Regions from separate parts of the Streptomyces sp. NBC_00016 genome, predicted to be linked through region 1. Evidence: predicted binding sites of a transcription regulator. Region 1 holds the regulator's gene; each other region holds the start of a gene.
The links. Region 1 encodes HrcA, which represses chaperone genes, less so after heat shock. Its sites were predicted from a motif close to TTNGCACTCNGNNNNNCNGAGTGCNAA; they were not measured.
Positions count from the first base shown of each region.

Region 2: groES (co-chaperone GroES) is a predicted target of HrcA. The motif match lies at 2,050-2,076, and genes of this name have one in related genera.
Region 3: groL (chaperonin GroEL) is a predicted target of HrcA. The motif match lies at 3,632-3,658, and genes of this name have one in related genera.

Region 1 covers NZ_CP108304.1:6,512,206-6,517,759, forward strand. The annotation lists gene hemW (radical SAM family heme chaperone HemW) at 1-200, shown strand, start outside; gene OG933_RS28840 (DUF3097 domain-containing protein) at 232-1,035, opposite strand; gene OG933_RS28845 (MBL fold metallo-hydrolase) at 1,078-1,794, opposite strand; gene hrcA (heat-inducible transcriptional repressor HrcA) at 1,954-2,970, shown strand; gene dnaJ (molecular chaperone DnaJ) at 2,971-4,107, shown strand; gene OG933_RS28860 (nitronate monooxygenase) at 4,310-5,398, shown strand; gene OG933_RS28865 (16S rRNA (uracil(1498)-N(3))-methyltransferase) at 5,395-5,554, shown strand, end outside.
Region 2 covers NZ_CP108304.1:4,139,896-4,145,449, reverse strand. The annotation lists gene OG933_RS18170 (polysaccharide deacetylase family protein) at 175-1,068, shown strand; gene OG933_RS18165 (polysaccharide deacetylase family protein) at 1,065-1,889, shown strand; gene groES (co-chaperone GroES) at 2,222-2,530, shown strand; gene groL (chaperonin GroEL) at 2,642-4,267, shown strand; gene OG933_RS18150 (ester cyclase) at 4,375-5,082, opposite strand; gene OG933_RS18145 (SDR family oxidoreductase) at 5,172-5,554, opposite strand, start outside.
Region 3 covers NZ_CP108304.1:5,447,085-5,452,638, reverse strand. The annotation lists gene OG933_RS24260 (NADH:flavin oxidoreductase) at 1-838, opposite strand, end outside; gene OG933_RS24255 (methyltransferase domain-containing protein) at 1,018-1,698, shown strand; gene groL (chaperonin GroEL) at 1,848-3,470, opposite strand; gene OG933_RS24245 (cold-shock protein) at 3,816-4,022, opposite strand; gene OG933_RS24240 (MoaD/ThiS family protein) at 4,476-4,751, opposite strand; gene thrC (threonine synthase) at 4,870-5,554, opposite strand, start outside.

The DNA.
Region 1 (5,554 bases):
GGGTGGAGCGGATCCTGCTGGAGCTGCGGCTGCGGGAGGGCGTACCGCTGGACCTGCTGCGGCCGGAGGGGCTCGCGGCGTCACGACGGGCCCTGGCGGACGGGCTGCTCGACAGCGGCCCCTACGACGAGGGGCGTGCCGTGCTCACCCTGCGCGGGCGGCTGCTGGCCGACGCGGTGGTGCGGGACCTGGTGGACTGACCGCCCGAGCCCGGACCCGGGGATCCGCGGCTCAGGACACGGTCACGAAGTCGATCAGTTCCTCGACGCGGCCCAGCAGTTCCGGTTCGAGGTCCTTGTAGGTGTCCACCCGCTTCAGGACGGCCTGCCAGACCGCCCCGGTGTTCTCCGGCCAGCCCAGGGCCCGGCACACGCCCGTCTTCCAGTCCTGGCCGTGCGGGACCCGGGGCCAGGCCTCGATGCCGACGGCCGAGGGCTTCACGGCCTCCCAGATGTCGATGTACGGGTGGCCGACGACCAGGGCGTGTTCGCTCGTGACCGACCGCGCGATGCGCCACTCCTTCGTGCCGGGGACGAGGTGGTCCACCAGGACGCCCAGCTTCGCGTCGGGTCCCGGCGCGAACTCGGCGACGATCGCCGGCAGGTCGTCCACGCCCTCCAGGTACTCCACGACCACGCCCTCGACGCGCAGATCGTCGCCCCACACCTTCTCGACCAGCTCGGCGTCGTGCCGGCCCTCGACGTAGATGCGGCCGGCGCGGGCCACACGCGCGCGCGCCCCGGGGACGGCGACCGAACCGGAGGCGGTACGGGTGGGACGTACGGGACCGCCGGACGCAGGCCGTACGAGGGTCACGACCCTGCCCTCTAGCAGGAAGCCGCGCGGCTCCAGCGGGAACACCCGGTGCTTGCCGAAGCGGTCCTCCAGGGTCACCGTGCCCGCCTCGCAGCGGATCACCGCCCCGCAGAACCCGGTGCCGGGCTCCTCCACCACCAGCCCGGCCTCCGCCGGGACCTCGGGGACCGGTTTCGGCCGCTTCCAGGGAGGGGTCAGGTCGGCGGAGTACTGGCGCATTCGCATGACGATAGGAGAAGCGCCGGGCCGAGGGACACACGATCAGCGCGACACGCCGAAACGGGCCGCCAGCGCGTCGCGTTGCGCCCGTACGAACGCCGCGTCCACCACCGCCCCGTGACCGGGCACGTACAGCGCGTCCTCGCCGCCGAGTTCGAGGAGGCGGTCGAGGGCGGCGGGCCAGTGGGACGGTACGGCGTCGGGGCCGGCCTGGGGCGCGCCGGACTCCTCGACCAGGTCGCCGCAGAACACCGTCTCGGGGCTGCCGGGGACCAGGACCGCCAGGTCATGGGCGGTGTGACCGGGGCCGACGTTCGCCAGCAGGACCTGCCGGCCGCCGCCCAGATCGAGGGTCCACTCGCCGCAGACGAGATGCCGGGGCCGGACGAGCGTGTCCGCGGCCTCCGTCGCCGCCGTCTCGTCGAGACCGTTGCGCACCGCGTCCGCCCGCAGCTCCTCGGCCGGCACGGTGTCGACCCCCACCGCCCCGAAGACCTCCGCGCCCGCGAACGCCGCAGCCCCGAACACATGGTCGAAGTGGGGGTGGGTGAGGGCGAGATGGGTCACACGGGAGCCGGTGAGTTTTTCGGCCCACGTCCGCAGCCGCGCCCCCTCGGCCAGGCTCGACCCCGCGTCGATCATCAGTACCGCGCCCGCCCCGACGACCAGCCCCGCCGTGCAGTCCCAGCCCGGCAGCCGTACCCGTCCCACCCCGGCCGCTACCCGCTCCCACCCCAACTCTTCCCAAGTCACCGTCATACCGCGACGCTAGCCCTACGACGCTGCGCCGGGGGCCGACCTTGCCCCGGGTGTACCCCACAGCCGTACACTGGGCCGGGGAACGCTGGCACTCGGATGTGAAGAGTGCCAGACGGGGCTCCCAGGGGACTGGGGACGACTGCTGGAGGTGTGCGCGCGATGCTGAGTGAACGCAGGCTCCAGGTGCTGCGCGCCATCGTCCAGGACTACGTCGGCACCGAGGAACCCGTGGGGTCGAAGGCGCTCACCGAGCGGCACAGCCTCGGCGTGTCCCCGGCGACGGTCCGCAACGACATGGCCGCCCTGGAGGACGAGGGGTACATCGCCCAGCCGCACACCAGTGCCGGGCGGATCCCCACGGACAAGGGCTACCGGCTGTTCGTCGACAAGCTGGCCGGCGTCAAGCCGATGACCGGTCCCGAGCGGCGGGCCATCCAGAACTTCCTCGACGGCGCCGTCGACCTCGACGACGTGGTGGCCCGGACCGTACGGCTGCTCGCGCAGCTCACCCGGCAGGTCGCCGTGGTGCAGTACCCGTCGCTGACCCGCTCGACCGTGCGGCACGTGGAGCTTCTCTCGCTCGCGCCCGCACGCCTGATGCTCGTGCTGATCACGGACACCGGGCGGGTCGAGCAGCGGATGGTGGACTGCCCGGCGCCCTTCGGGGAGGCCTCGCTGGCAGATCTACGCGCGCGGCTCAACAGCCGGGTCGCGGGCCGGCGGTTCGCGGACGTGCCGCATCTGGTGGAGGATCTGCCGGACGCGTTCGAGACCGAGGACCGCGGCACGGTCACAACGGTGCTCTCCACCCTGCTGGAGACGCTCGTCGAGGAGAACGAGGAGCGGCTGATGATCGGCGGAACCGCCAATCTCACCCGCTTCGGACATGACTTTCCCCTCACCATCCGACCCGTCCTGGAGGCACTGGAGGAGCAGGTCGTGCTCCTCAAGCTCCTTGGCGAGGCGGGGGATTCGGGCATGACCGTACGCATCGGTCACGAGAACGCCTATGAGGGACTCAACTCCACTTCGGTGGTGTCGGTCGGCTACGGTTCGGGCGGCGAGGCAGTCGCCAAGCTGGGCGTGGTCGGACCGACCCGCATGGATTACCCGGGAACGATGGGAGCGGTACGAGCGGTGGCACGGTACGTCGGACAGATCCTGGCGGAGTCGTAGGTGGCCACGGACTACTACGCCGTTCTCGGCGTGCGCCGCGATGCGTCGCAGGAAGAGATCAAGAAGGCCTTCCGGCGGCTCGCGCGCGAGCTGCACCCGGACGTCAACCCGGACCCGAAGACCCAGGAGCGGTTCAAGGAGATCAACGCCGCCTACGAGGTGTTGTCGGACCCGCAGAAGAAGCAGGTCTACGACCTCGGCGGCGACCCGCTGTCGCAGTCGGGCGGCGGAGGCGCGGGCGGCTTCGGCGCGGGCGGCTTCGGGAACTTCTCGGACATCATGGACGCGTTCTTCGGTACGGCGTCGCAGCGCGGTCCGCGCTCGCGCACCCGGCGCGGCCAGGACGCGATGATCCGGCTGGAGATCGACCTCGAGGAGGCGGCCTTCGGCACGACCAAGGACCTCCAGGTCGACACGGCGATCGTCTGCACGACGTGCAGTGGCGAGGGCGCGGCCCCCGGCACCAGCGCGCAGACGTGTGACATGTGCCGCGGCCGCGGCGAGGTGTCGCAGGTGACGCGGTCCTTCCTCGGGCAGGTCATGACCTCGCGGCCGTGCCCGCAGTGCCAGGGCTTCGGCACCGTCGTGCCGACCCCGTGCCCGGAGTGCGCGGGCGACGGGCGCGTGCGCTCGCGCCGCACCCTGACGGTGAAGATCCCGGCCGGTGTCGACAACGGCACCCGGATCCAGCTCGCGGGCGAGGGCGAGGTCGGCCCCGGCGGCGGCCCCGCCGGCGACCTGTACGTGGAGATCCACGAGCTGCCGCACGCGCAGTTCCAGCGGCGCGGCGACGACCTGCACTGCACGGTGACCCTGCCGATGACGGCGGCGGCGCTCGGCACCAAGGTGCCGCTGGAGACGCTGGACGGGCTGGAGGAGGTCGACATCCGGCCCGGTACCCAGTCCGGCCAGTCGATCCCGCTGCACGGCCGCGGTGTCACGCATCTGCGCGGCGGGGGGCGTGGTGACCTCATCGTGCATGTCGAGGTGCAGACGCCGAGCAAGCTCGACCCCGAGCAGGAGCGGGTGCTGCGGGAGCTGGCCAAGCTGCGTGGTGAGGAGCGGCCCACCGGGCAGTTCCAGCCCGGGCAGCAGGGGCTGTTCTCCCGGCTGAAGGACGCGTTCAACGGGCGGTGACGGTGGGTGTGCGGGGGCCTTCTCGCCCCCGCCGCCCCTTCCCTTTCCCGTCCCTGGGGGCTGCGCCCCCAGGCCCCCGTACCGGCCCTGAACGGGCCTCGTCCTCAATCGCCGGACGGGCCGGATCTGCCGGCACGTGAAAGCACGTGCCGATGGGAAGGGTCGATTCGGACTTGTTCGGAGGACGTGACAACATGCCGTCATGTCCTCCGCACTGACCGATCTCTTCCCGTATCCGATCGTGCAGGCCCCCATGGCGGGCGGTGTCTCCCTCCCGCGGCTCGCGGCCGCCGTGTGCGAGGCCGGCGGGCTCGGATTCCTGGCCGCCGGGTACAAGACGGCCGACGGCGTGTACCAGGAGATCAAGCAGCTGCGGAGCCTCACCACCCGCCCCTTCGGCGTGAACCTCTTCATGCCGCAGCCCGAGTATGCGGAGACGGGCGCCGTCGAGGTCTACGCCCACCAGCTGGCCGGTGAGGCCGCCTGGTACGAGACCGAGCTGGGCGACCCGGAGAGCGGCCGCGACGACGGCTACGACGCCAAGCTCGCGGTGCTGCTGGACAACCCGGTGGCGGTGGTCTCGTTCCACTTCGGCATCCCGAGCACCGAGGTGCTGGAGTCCCTGCGGCGCGCGGGAACGTTCACCCTGGTCACGGCGACCACCGCCGCGGAGGCCCGCGCGGTGGAGCGGGCCGGCGCGGACGCGGTGATCGTGCAGGGTGTGGAGGCCGGCGGCCACCAGGGCACCCACAAGGACAACCCGGAGAACGACCGCTCCGGCATCGGGCTGCTCGCGCTGATCGCCCAGGTCCGCGAGTCCGTGAACCTGCCGATCGTGGCCGCGGGCGGGCTCATGCGCGGCAGCCAGATCGCCGCGGCCCTCGCGGCCGGTGCGAACGCGGCCCAGCTGGGGACCGCGTTCCTCGTCACACCCGAGTCCGGCGCGCACGCCGTGCACAAGCAGGCGCTGACCAACCCCCTCTTCGTACGCACCGAGCTGACCCGTGCCTTCTCCGGCCGCCCGGCCCGCGGCCTGGTCAACCGCTTCCTGCGCGAGCACGGCCCGTACGCGCCCGCCGCCTACCCGGAGGTCCACCACCTCACCTCGCCGCTGCGCAAGGCGGCCGCCAAGGCGGGCGACGCACAGGGCATGGCGCTGTGGGCGGGACAGGGACACCGGCTGGCCCGCGAGCTGCCCGCCGGGCAACTGGTGGAGGTCCTGGTGTCCGAAATCGCCGAGGCGCGGACAGCGTTGTCGGATTTCCAGGCCCGTGAGGGCGGTGCCTCGTGACGGCGCCCGTCTTCGTCGTCGACGCACTCCCCGCCTCCCGCTCCGCGTTCGTACTGGACGGTCCCGAGGGCCGGCACGCCGTCTCCGTGAAGCGGCTGCGGACCGGTGAGGAGGTCGTCCTCACCGACGGCGCCGGGCGCTGGGCGCGGGGCGAGG
Region 2 (5,554 bases), 2.4 Mb from region 1:
GGCCAGTCGGTGGATGGTGTGTCTTCGGCGGCGGTGTCGGACGGGGTTGCGGGGCGGTGACTGCGAGGATCCGGCGCCATGGGACCTGTCGTACAAAATGATGAGAAGCGCGGCTGTTCTCGGGTACCGCGGCGGCGCGGGCCGGCCCGCCGGCGCGCGGGCGTCCGGAGCCTGATGGCCGTCCTCGCGCTGGCCACCATCGCCTCGGGCTGCGCGGGAGGCGGCGAGGGCGCCGGCCGCGCGGCCCGCCCCGCGCCGGGCCAGCAGCCCCGGAAGGCGGGGCCGCCTCCCGCGGCGCCACCCGCCCGCGCCCTGCACTCGTACGCCTCCAGGCTCCGCGCCGCACACCAGGCCCGGGTCGCCGCGGCGAAGCGCTGGGGTCTGAAGAAGGTCCCGTTGACACCCCCGGCGCCGCCCGCGGACAAGCCGGAGATCACCACCCGCAAGGGCTTCGAGGTCCACGATCACGAGGAACTCGGCCTCCCGCCCGTCTTCACCACGATCCCGACCAGGGACCGGGTCGTCTTCCTCACCATCGACGACGGCGCCGAGAAGGACCCGGCGTTCCTGCGCATGATGAGCGAGCTGAAGATCCCGTACACCGCCTTCCTCAGCGACTACCTGGTCAAGGACGACTACGGCTACTTCAAGAAGATGCAGGACCGGGGCGTGGGACTGAACAACCACACCCTGCACCACCCCTACCTGCCCGCCCTTTCCTACACCCGCCAGAAGCGCGAGATCTGCGGCATGCAGAACGTGATCGAGAAGCGCTACGGCAAGCGCCCCACCCTCTTCCGGCCGCCGTTCGGCAACTACGACCAGGACACCCTGCGCGCCGCGAAGACCTGCGGCGTGCGCTACGCCCCGCTCTGGGCCGAGGAGGTCTTCGTCGACCACTGGGAGTACCGCGAGTGGGACCAGGACCTCCACCCCGGCGACATCGTCCTGAGCCACTTCCGCGGCCGAGGCGACTGGAAGGGCACGATGCCCGACATGGTCCGCCGGTTCCTGAACAAGGTCACGGCGAAGGGGTACGCGGTGGCACGCCTGGAGGACTACCTGTGAGGACGCGGGGGCTGCCGGCCGTACTGCTGATCCTGACGACCCTCACGACACTGGCGACCCTGGCGGGCTGCGCCCAGTCCGTCGACCCGATCGAACGGCTCGGCAAGAAGGCCGCCGCCCGGGTCCGCCCGCACGGCCCGGCCGCGCAGGACGCGTACCGCCGCTGGGGTCTGACGGCCCCGCTGGCCCCCGCGCCGCGCCACCCCGCCCGCTCCCTGGCAGGCAGCCCGGGAGCGGCCTTCCCGCCGGTCGTCGACCACGTCCCGACCACCGACAAGGTCGTCTTCCTCACCTACGACGACGGCGCCGAGCGCGACCCCCGCTTCGTCGACATGGTCCGCGAGCTGCGTCTGCCGGTGAGCATGTTCCTCACGGACAGCGTGGTGGGCCCGGGCTATGCCCACTTCGCCCGCCTGCGGTCCGTCGGCGCGAACATCCAGAACCACACCCTGGACCACCCGGCCCTGCGCGGCCTGCCCTACGCCGGCCAGCGCGCCGAGATCTGCGGCCAGCAGGACAAACTCCGCGCCCGCTTCGGCCTGCGCCCCCGCCTCTTCCGTCCGCCCTACGGCACCTACGACACCACCACCCGACGCGCCGCCGCCGACTGCGGCATCGCGGCCGTCGTCCTGTGGCGTGCCTCGATGGGCCCCACCGACCTCACCTACACACACGGCCCCCACCGCCTCCACCCCGGCGACATCATCGCCGTGGCCCCGGACGAGTCGACGGGCCCGGGCCTGAGGGAACGCACGACGCACCTGCTGCGCCGGGTACAGGAGCAGGGCCTGACGGTGGGCAGGCTGGAGGACTATCTGTAGGACGCGTGCATCTCAGCCCGTCCGGCGATTGAGGACGAGGCCCCTTCAGGGCCGAAGCGGGGGCCCGGGGGCGGCAGCCCCCGGTACGGGACTCACGCGGGCGCACCACGGCAAAAGGTCTACTCACCCAAGCCGAAATCCGGCCGACGCGCCGCAGGCATTGGCACTCCGCTTGACCGAGTGCTAATCACGGTCATAGTCTCAGTTCTGGCACTCCCCCCTGGAGAGTGCCAACACGCGACGGGCAGGTCCGGCACCCGCGACGACGGATCCACCTGGTCGCCACCTCAGACAGTTAGCCCCGTGAGATCTCCGAAGGGGGAGGTCGGATCGTGACGACCACCAGCTCCAAGGTTGCCATCAAGCCGCTCGAGGACCGCATTGTGGTCCAGCCGCTCGACGCCGAGCAGACCACCGCCTCTGGCCTGGTCATCCCGGACACCGCGAAGGAGAAGCCCCAGGAGGGCGCTGTCCTCGCGGTGGGCCCGGGTCGCTTCGAGAACGGCGAGCGCCTGCCGCTCGACGTCAAGGTCGGCGACGTAGTCCTGTACAGCAAGTACGGCGGCACCGAGGTGAAGTACAACGGCGAGGAGTACCTCGTCCTCTCGGCTCGCGACGTGCTCGCGATCATCGAGAAGTAATTCACCCAGTTTTGCAGTGAACTGCGCCCCTGGCCCCCGCGACTCAGTGAGCCGGGTGCTGGGGGCGCCGTTCGTTTCACCCACGTTTTCCGAGAGGGCTGAACCGCTCCCATGGCGAAGATCCTGAAGTTCGACGAGGACGCCCGTCGCGCCCTCGAGCGCGGCGTCAACAAGCTTGCCGACACGGTCAAGGTGACGATCGGCCCCAAGGGCCGCAACGTCGTCATCGACAAGAAGTTCGGCGCCCCCACCATCACCAACGACGGTGTCACGATCGCCCGCGAGGTCGAGCTCGACGACCCGTACGAGAACCTCGGTGCCCAGCTGGTGAAGGAGGTGGCGACCAAGACCAACGACATCGCGGGTGACGGTACGACCACCGCCACCGTGCTCGCCCAGGCGCTGGTACGCGAGGGTCTGAAGAACGTTGCCGCGGGTGCCTCCCCGGCCGCCCTGAAGAAGGGCATCGACGCCGCCGTCAAGGCCATCTCCGACGATCTGCTGGCCACCGCCCGCCCGATCGACGAGAAGTCCGACATCGCCGCCGTCGCCGCGCTGTCCGCCCAGGACCAGCAGGTCGGCGAGCTCATCGCCGAGGCGATGGACAAGGTCGGCAAGGACGGTGTCATCACCGTCGAGGAGTCCAACACCTTCGGTCTGGAGCTGGACTTCACCGAGGGCATGGCCTTCGACAAGGGCTACCTGTCCCCGTACTTCGTGACGGACCAGGAGCGCATGGAGGCCGTCCTCGAGGACCCCTACATCCTCATCAACCAGGGCAAGATCTCCTCGATCGCCGACCTGCTGCCGCTGCTGGAGAAGGTCATCCAGACCAACTCCTCCCGCCCGCTGCTGATCATCGCCGAGGACCTCGAGGGCGAGGCCCTGTCGACCCTGGTCGTGAACAAGATCCGCGGCACCTTCAACGCGGTCGCCGTGAAGGCCCCCGGCTTCGGTGACCGTCGCAAGGCGATGCTGCAGGACCTCGCGGTCCTCACCGGCGCCACCGTCATCTCCGAAGAGGTCGGCCTCAAGCTCGACCAGGTCGGCGTCGACGTGCTCGGCTCCGCCCGCCGCGTCACCGTCACCAAGGACGACACCACGGTCGTCGACGGTGCCGGCGACTCCGCCGAGGTCCAGGGCCGCGTCGGCCAGATCAAGGCCGAGATCGAGAACACCGACTCCGACTGGGACCGCGAGAAGCTCCAGGAGCGCCTCGCGAAGCTGGCCGGCGGCGTGTGCGTGATCAAGGTCGGCGCCGCCACCGAGGTGGAGCTGAAGGAGAAGAAGCACCGTCTCGAGGACGCCATCTCCGCGACCCGCGCCGCGGTCGAGGAGGGCATCGTCTCCGGCGGTGGCTCCGCGCTCGTCCACGCCGCCAAGGTGCTCGAGGGCGGCCTCGGCAAGACCGGCGACGAGGCGACCGGTGTCGCCGTCGTCCGCCGCGCCGTCGTCGAGCCGCTGCGCTGGATCGCCGAGAACGCGGGCCTCGAGGGCTACGTCATCACCTCCAAGGTCGCCGAGCTCGACAAGGGCCAGGGCTTCAACGCCGCGACCGGCGAGTACGGCGACCTGGTCAAGGCCGGCGTCATCGACCCGGTCAAGGTCACCCGCTCCGCCCTGGAGAACGCCGCCTCCATCGCCTCCCTCCTCCTGACGACCGAGACCCTGGTCGTCGAGAAGAAGGAAGAGGAAGAGCCGGCCGCCGCGGGCCACTCCCACGGTCACTCCCACTGACGCAGCGCGTCGGTACAACGGCCCGGGTCGACAGGCACTGACCCAGGTCGCAGGCACGGCAGAGGCCCGGCACCCCATGAACAAGGGGTGCCGGGCCTCCGCGTCGCCTACCGCTCCAGCGCGTCCAGCGCGCCCAGCTGCTCCATCAGCCCCAGCCGGTCGTACTGCCACCAGGCTTCGACGATCTTCCCGTCCTCCCGGCACCGGAAGACGGTCGTGCCGGTCATCCCGACCTGCTTCCCGGTCGCCGGGATCCCCATGAAGTCACCCTTGTGGGTGCCGCTCCAGGTCCACCGGTTGCACACGCGGTCACCCTGCTCGATCTGGTCGTCGAGGGAGAAGGCGAAGTCGAACCCGCCCCGCCACATCTCGACCTCCCGGCGCATCGCGTCCATCCCCATGGTGTCCTGCTCGTTGGCGGGATCGTGGTCGTGATAGTCCTCGGCCAGCAGACCGTCGAGCGGCGGCAGTGCGCCGCGCGTGCCGATCGCCTCGAAGAACCGCCGCGCCGTCCCGGCGTACAACTGCTCGTCCCGTACGACATCGAGATCCGTGAAGGTCGGCATCTCGTCGCACAGGGCCACCAGCTCCCGGAAGACCTTGTCGGTCTCCGGAAGGTTCGAGTTCCGCATCGCCTCCTCGTACGAAGGGAACTCCACGATCTCGATGAAGTGCGAGGCGTCCGAGCGGTCCTTGCCGACCACCGCGTGCGACGCGGTCCGCTTGCCCCTGGTCTGTTCGACCCAGGTGTCCATCAGCCGGTCCATCTCGTCGAACCGGCTGGTCTTGCAGTCGATGAGCTGTACGAACGTCATGACGCCGCCTCCGGCCCCCCTGGGTCCGGTCCCTGTCACGCCCATTTTCCCACCGGAGCGCCGACGCCACCCGCCCACCGCCGGGCCCGCTACTGCGGCCCGTACTTCCGGCCCGTCCTCGAACTGATCCCGCCCAGCAGCGAGCGGGGCGTCACCTTCACCAGGCCCATCAGCGCCTTGTAGCGCGGGTCGGGGATGGACAGCGACTTCCCGCGCGCCAGGTCGTGCAGCGCCGCCGCGACCAGCTTGTCCGCGTCCAGCCACATCCAGCCCGGGATGTTGTCCGTGCCCATCCCGGCCCGCTCGTGGAACTCCGTGCGCACGAACCCCGGGCACAGCGCCATCAGCCGCACCCCGCTGCCCGCCAGGTCCTTCGCCGCGCCCTGGGTGAACTGCACGACCCAGGCCTTGGACGCCCCGTACGTCCCGCGCGGCACGAAGGCCGCCACCGAGGCCACGTTGACGACACCCC
Region 3 (5,554 bases), 1.1 Mb from region 1:
CGAACTCCGGGAGCCAGTAGCGGCGGGTGGAGGCGTGGAAGGAGTCGACACCGGCGGCGGCGAGCGGGGCGAGGATGGCCTCCAGCTCCTCCGGCGTCTCGGCGAGTCGCGCGTCGTACGCCTCCTGCTTCCACTGCGAGTAGCGGAAGATGATCGGGAACTCGGCCGAGACGGTCTCGCGCACGGCGGCCACGAGCTCGGCGGCGAACTTGGCACGGGCCACGGCGTCGCCGCCGTAGGCGTCGGTGCGGCGGTTGGTGCCGGCCCACAGGAACTGGTCCACGAGGTATCCGTGGGCGCCGTGGATCTCCACGCCGTCGAAGCCGATGCGCTCGGCGGCGGCCGCGGCCTCGGCGAACGCGCCGATGACGTCGTCCAGGTCGCGCTGGGTCATCGCCTTGCCGGTGCCCTCGGTACCGTCGACCCGGATGCCGGAGGGGCCGACGGCGGGCGCGTCCGCGAACGGCGGCTCACCCTGGTTGCGCACCATCCCGAGGTGCCACAGCTGCGGCACGATCTTCCCGCCGCCCGCGTGCACGGCCTCCGCGACCTTCGCCCAGCCCGCGAGCTGCTCCGCGCCGTGGAAGCGCGGCACCCGGTCGCTCTGCCCCGCAGACTCGTGCCCGACGTACGTCCCCTCGGTGACGATGAGGCCCACACCGGCGGCGGCCCGACGGCCGTAGTACGACACGACGTCCTCGCCGGGAACGCCGTCCGGGGAGAACATGCGCGTCATCGGCGCCATGGCGATGCGGTTCGGGACGGTGAGTCCGTTGATGGACACCGGGCGGGCGAGAATCTCGGCGGCGCGCGTAGCGGCGGGCGGGGTGATGCTCACGTGGGGGGCTCCTCGGGGCGATGGACCGGTGGGTATGTGCACATGCATTTAGTGCCTCTCCCACTGAAACCCCCCGGCCCCTCGCGCCATTCCTGGCCCCGGGAGACAGCCCCTGTGATCCCGGCCACGCACCCGGGCCGCACCTCTCCGCCACCCGTCCCGGCCGCGAGAATGACGCCATGCCGAAGCCCCCGCCGCTCAGCTCCCTGCTCTCCTCCCCCGAGCTGGAACGGTCCTCCGTGGTCGCCAACAACACCATGAACCGCGAGCGCGGCCTCACCGGCGTGAACAGCTACGCCCGTGAACTGGGCGTCGACCTCCTGGCCCACCTGGCGCACCGCCCCGCGCCCTCCTGGCTGGACCTGTGCAGCGGCGAGGGCCGCGCCCTGCGTGAGGCGGCGTCCGTCCTGCCGGCCGAGGCGGTCCTCACCGCCGTCGACCTGGTGGGCCCGCTCGTTCCGCGGCCCGCCCCGCCCGCCCTGGAGGAGATAGTCGCCTCCGTCTGCTCCTGGACCCCGGCCCGGACCTACGACCTGATCACCTGCGTCCACGGCCTGCACTACGTCGGCGACCAGCTCGGCCTGCTCGGCCGCGCCGCGTCCTGGCTGACCGAGGACGGCCTGCTGGTAGCCCACTTCGACCCGGAGTCGGTGCGCTACGCCGACGGTTCGACCGCCGCGAGAGGGGCGGTCTCGGCCCTGCGCGCGGCAGGCTACGACTACAGCCCCCGCCACCACCGCCTCACCCTCCGGGGCGCCAGGGCCGTCCGCCTCCCGTTCCGCTACCTGGGCGCCGACCCGACCGCCGGCCCCAACTACACGGGCCAGCCCGCCATCGCCTCCCACTACACCGCTTCCTGAACCGACGGCCCCTCCCGGGAACAGGCATCACGGTTCGGCCTCCAGCTCCACGTCCTCCTCAGCACCCCGAGAACGCCCGAGGGCGGCACCCCCCGTTTCCGGGAAGTGCCGCCCTCGGTCCGAAGGACGGGTGATCGACCAGAGGTCGATCAGAAGTCCATGTCACCGCCCGGCATGCCGCCGCCGGCGGGCGCGGCGGCCTTCTCCGGCTTGTCGGCGATGACGGCCTCGGTGGTGAGGAACAGCGCGGCGATGGAGGCGGCGTTCTGCAGGGCAGAGCGCGTGACCTTCGCCGGGTCGATGATGCCTTCGGCGATCATGTCGACGTAGTCACCGGTCGCGGCGTTCAGGCCGTGACCGATGGGCAGGTTGCGGACCTTCTCGACGACGACGCCACCCTCGAGACCACCGTTGACGGCGATCTGCTTCAGCGGGGCCTCGAGCGCGATGCGCACGGCGTTGGCGCCGGTCGCCTCGTCACCCTCGAGGTCCAGCTTCTCGAAGACGGAGGACGCCTGGATGAGGGCCACGCCACCACCGGCGACGATGCCCTCCTCGACGGCGGCCTTCGCGTTGCGGACGGCGTCCTCGATGCGGTGCTTGCGCTCCTTGAGCTCCACCTCGGTGGCGGCACCGGCCTTGATGACCGCGACACCGCCGGCGAGCTTCGCCAGGCGCTCCTGCAGCTTCTCGCGGTCGTAGTCCGAGTCGCTGTTCTCGATCTCGGCGCGGATCTGGTTGACCCGACCGGCGACCTGGTCCGAGGAGCCGGCACCGTCGACGATGGTGGTCTCGTCCTTGGTGATGACGACCTTGCGGGCCTTGCCGAGCAGGTCGATGGTCGTGTTCTCGAGCTTGAGACCGACCTCCTCGGAGATGACCTCGCCACCGGTGAGGATGGCGATGTCGTTCAGCATCGCCTTGCGGCGGTCGCCGAAGCCCGGGGCCTTGACCGCAACGGACTTGAAGGTGCCGCGGATCTTGTTGACGACCAGCGTCGACAGGGCCTCGCCCTCGACGTCCTCGGCGATGATCAGCAGCGGCTTGCCGCCCTGCATGACCTTCTCGAGGAGCGGGAGCAGGTCCTTGACGTTCGCGATCTTGGAGTTCGCGATCAGGATGTACGGGTCGTCGAGGACGGCCTCCATACGCTCCATGTCGGTGGCGAAGTACGCCGAGATGTAGCCCTTGTCGAAGCGCATACCCTCGGTGAGCTCCAGCTCCAGACCGAAGGTCTGGGACTCCTCGACGGTGATGACGCCTTCCTTGCCGACCTTGTCCATCGCCTCGGCGATGAGCTCGCCGATCTGGGTGTCGGCGGCGGAGATGGAGGCCGTGGAAGCGATCTGCTCCTTGGTCTCGACATCCTTGGCCTGCTCGAGCAGGGCACCGGAGACGGCCTCGACGGCCTTCTCGATACCGCGCTTGAGGGCCATCGGGTTGGCGCCGGCGGCTACGTTGCGCAGGCCTTCCTTGACCAGGGCCTGGGCGAGGACGGTCGCGGTGGTCGTACCGTCACCGGCGACGTCGTCCGTCTTCTTGGCGACTTCCTTGACCAGCTCGGCGCCGATCTTCTCGTACGGGTCCTCGAGCTCGATCTCCTTGGCGATGGAAACACCATCGTTGGTGATCGTGGGTGCGCCCCACTTCTTCTCGAGGACGACGTTGCGGCCCTTGGGGCCGAGCGTCACCTTCACGGCGTCCGCGAGCTGGTTCATGCCGCGCTCGAGGCCGCGCCGTGCCTCCTCGTCGAACGCGATGATCTTGGCCATGTGAAGTGGTCCTCCCGGACTGGGGTGGATTGCTCCGGACCGCGCTGGCGCCCGCGACGGACGGCTCGCCGGCCTCGTGGTTCCTTGCCCCACCTGGCCTGCGGGCCTCACCGACCCGGTCCTCGTTGTCACTCTCACCTTCAGAGTGCTAACGCCAATGATTAGCACTCGACCCATGAGAGTGCAAGCGCCTCCGCCGGAACCGTGCCCATGCGGACACCCCTCGCGGACGTCTCGCCGACGCCTCGCGGGCGCCCCCGGACAGACCGAAGGGCTCGCCCCCCGTGGGGGTGCGAGCCCTTCGTCAGTTGTACAGAAGAACGACGCTTTCAGTCGGCGCGTGCTTCAGCCGGTCGCAAGCCGGACCATGTCCGCCTGCGGCCCCTTCTGACCCTGCGAGATCTCGAAATCGACCCGCTGACCCTCTTCCAGGGTGCGGTAGCCGTCCATCTGAATCGCGCTGTAGTGGACGAAAACATCCGCACCACCGTCGACCGCGATGAAGCCGTACCCCTTCTCCGCGTTGAACCATTTGACGGTGCCCTGAGCCATGCCTAACTCCCCTATTACTGGCCCTTGCACGGATCCACACTTCGCGGATCCGGGTCAGACCTCACCCCCCGGTTGGCTTGGGGGCGTGCGCCGGAACGCGTCGACCGCGGCTGAATGTATCTGTCCAACTGCCGTCTGCAACAGGTCAGTCGGACGAGAATTCCGGACGCACGGGATCCGGAATGTGGCGAGAATTCGCCTGAATTAAGGGCAAGTCGGGCCCTGCATAAGCCACAAATGCCACGAAAGAGGCGCACACATTGGCTGCTTCTTATCGGGCGCGGGGCAGAAATCAAAGGCTCCGGATCCGGTGATCCGGACCGGGTTCCCCAACTGTACCGCGCTCAACCACACTGAATTGCCCCCTCCGCTTCTATCGCGGAGAGGGCAATTCGATGAACGCTCGGTAATCGCTGTTACCGACGGTTACTACCGATGGGTACTGAACTACGGTCAGCCACCTGCGACGGCCGGGATGATCGAGACGCCGGCGCCGTCCGGGGTCGCCGTCTGCAGACCCTGCTCGAAGCGGACGTCGTCGTCGTTCACGTACACGTTGACGAACCGGCGCAGCTTGCCCTGGTCGTCCAGGACCCGGGCGGCGATGCCGGTGTGGTTCTTCTCCAGGTCGGCGATGACCTCACCGAGGGTCGCCCCCTCGGCCTTCACCTCGGCCTGGCCGCCGGTGTAGGTGCGCAGGATGGTGGGGATGCGGACGTTGACGCTCATGCTCTTTCGACCTCCGGTCAGGCGGAGCGCCCCGAAGGGCGCGGGGCTGTCTGGATCGTGCGGCTGCCGCCGCGTGGGCGCGACCAGCCCCACGGCCCGCAGACGAACAACAAATCTCTCAGCCGAGACCCGCGTCCCGGAACGACTCCAGGGTCGGGCGGATGGTCGCGGTCAGGCCGCTGCCGGCCACCGCGTCCAGCGTCTTCAGACCGTCACCCGTGTTCAGCACGACGGTGGTGAGCGTCGGGTCGAGAAGACCGTTCTCGATCAGCTTGCGCGTCACACCCACCGTCACACCACCGGCGGTCTCCGCGAAGATGCCCTCGGTGCGCGCCAGCAGCTTGATCGCGTCGACGACCTGCTCGTCGGTCACGTCCTCCACCGCGCCGCCGGTGCGCCGCGCGATGTCGAGGACGTACGGACCGTCCGCCGGGTTGCCGATGGCCAGCGACTTGGCGATGGTGTTCGGCTTCTGGGGGCGGACCACGTCGTGCCCGGCCTTGTAGGCCACGGACACCGGGGAGCAGCCCTCGGCCTGCGCGCCGAAGATCTTGTACGGCTTGTCCTCGACCAGCCCGAGCTTGATCAGCTCCTGGAGGCCCTTGTCGATCTTCGTGAGCTGGGAGCCGGAGGCGATCGGCACGACCAGCTGGTCCGGCAGCCGCCAGCCGAGCTGCTCGCAGATCTCGTACGCCAGCGTCTTGGAACCCTCGGCGTAGTACGGCCGCAGATTGACGTTGACGAAGCCCCAGCCCTCGCCCGCCGAGTCGCCGATGAGCTCGGAGCAGAAGCGGTTGACGTCG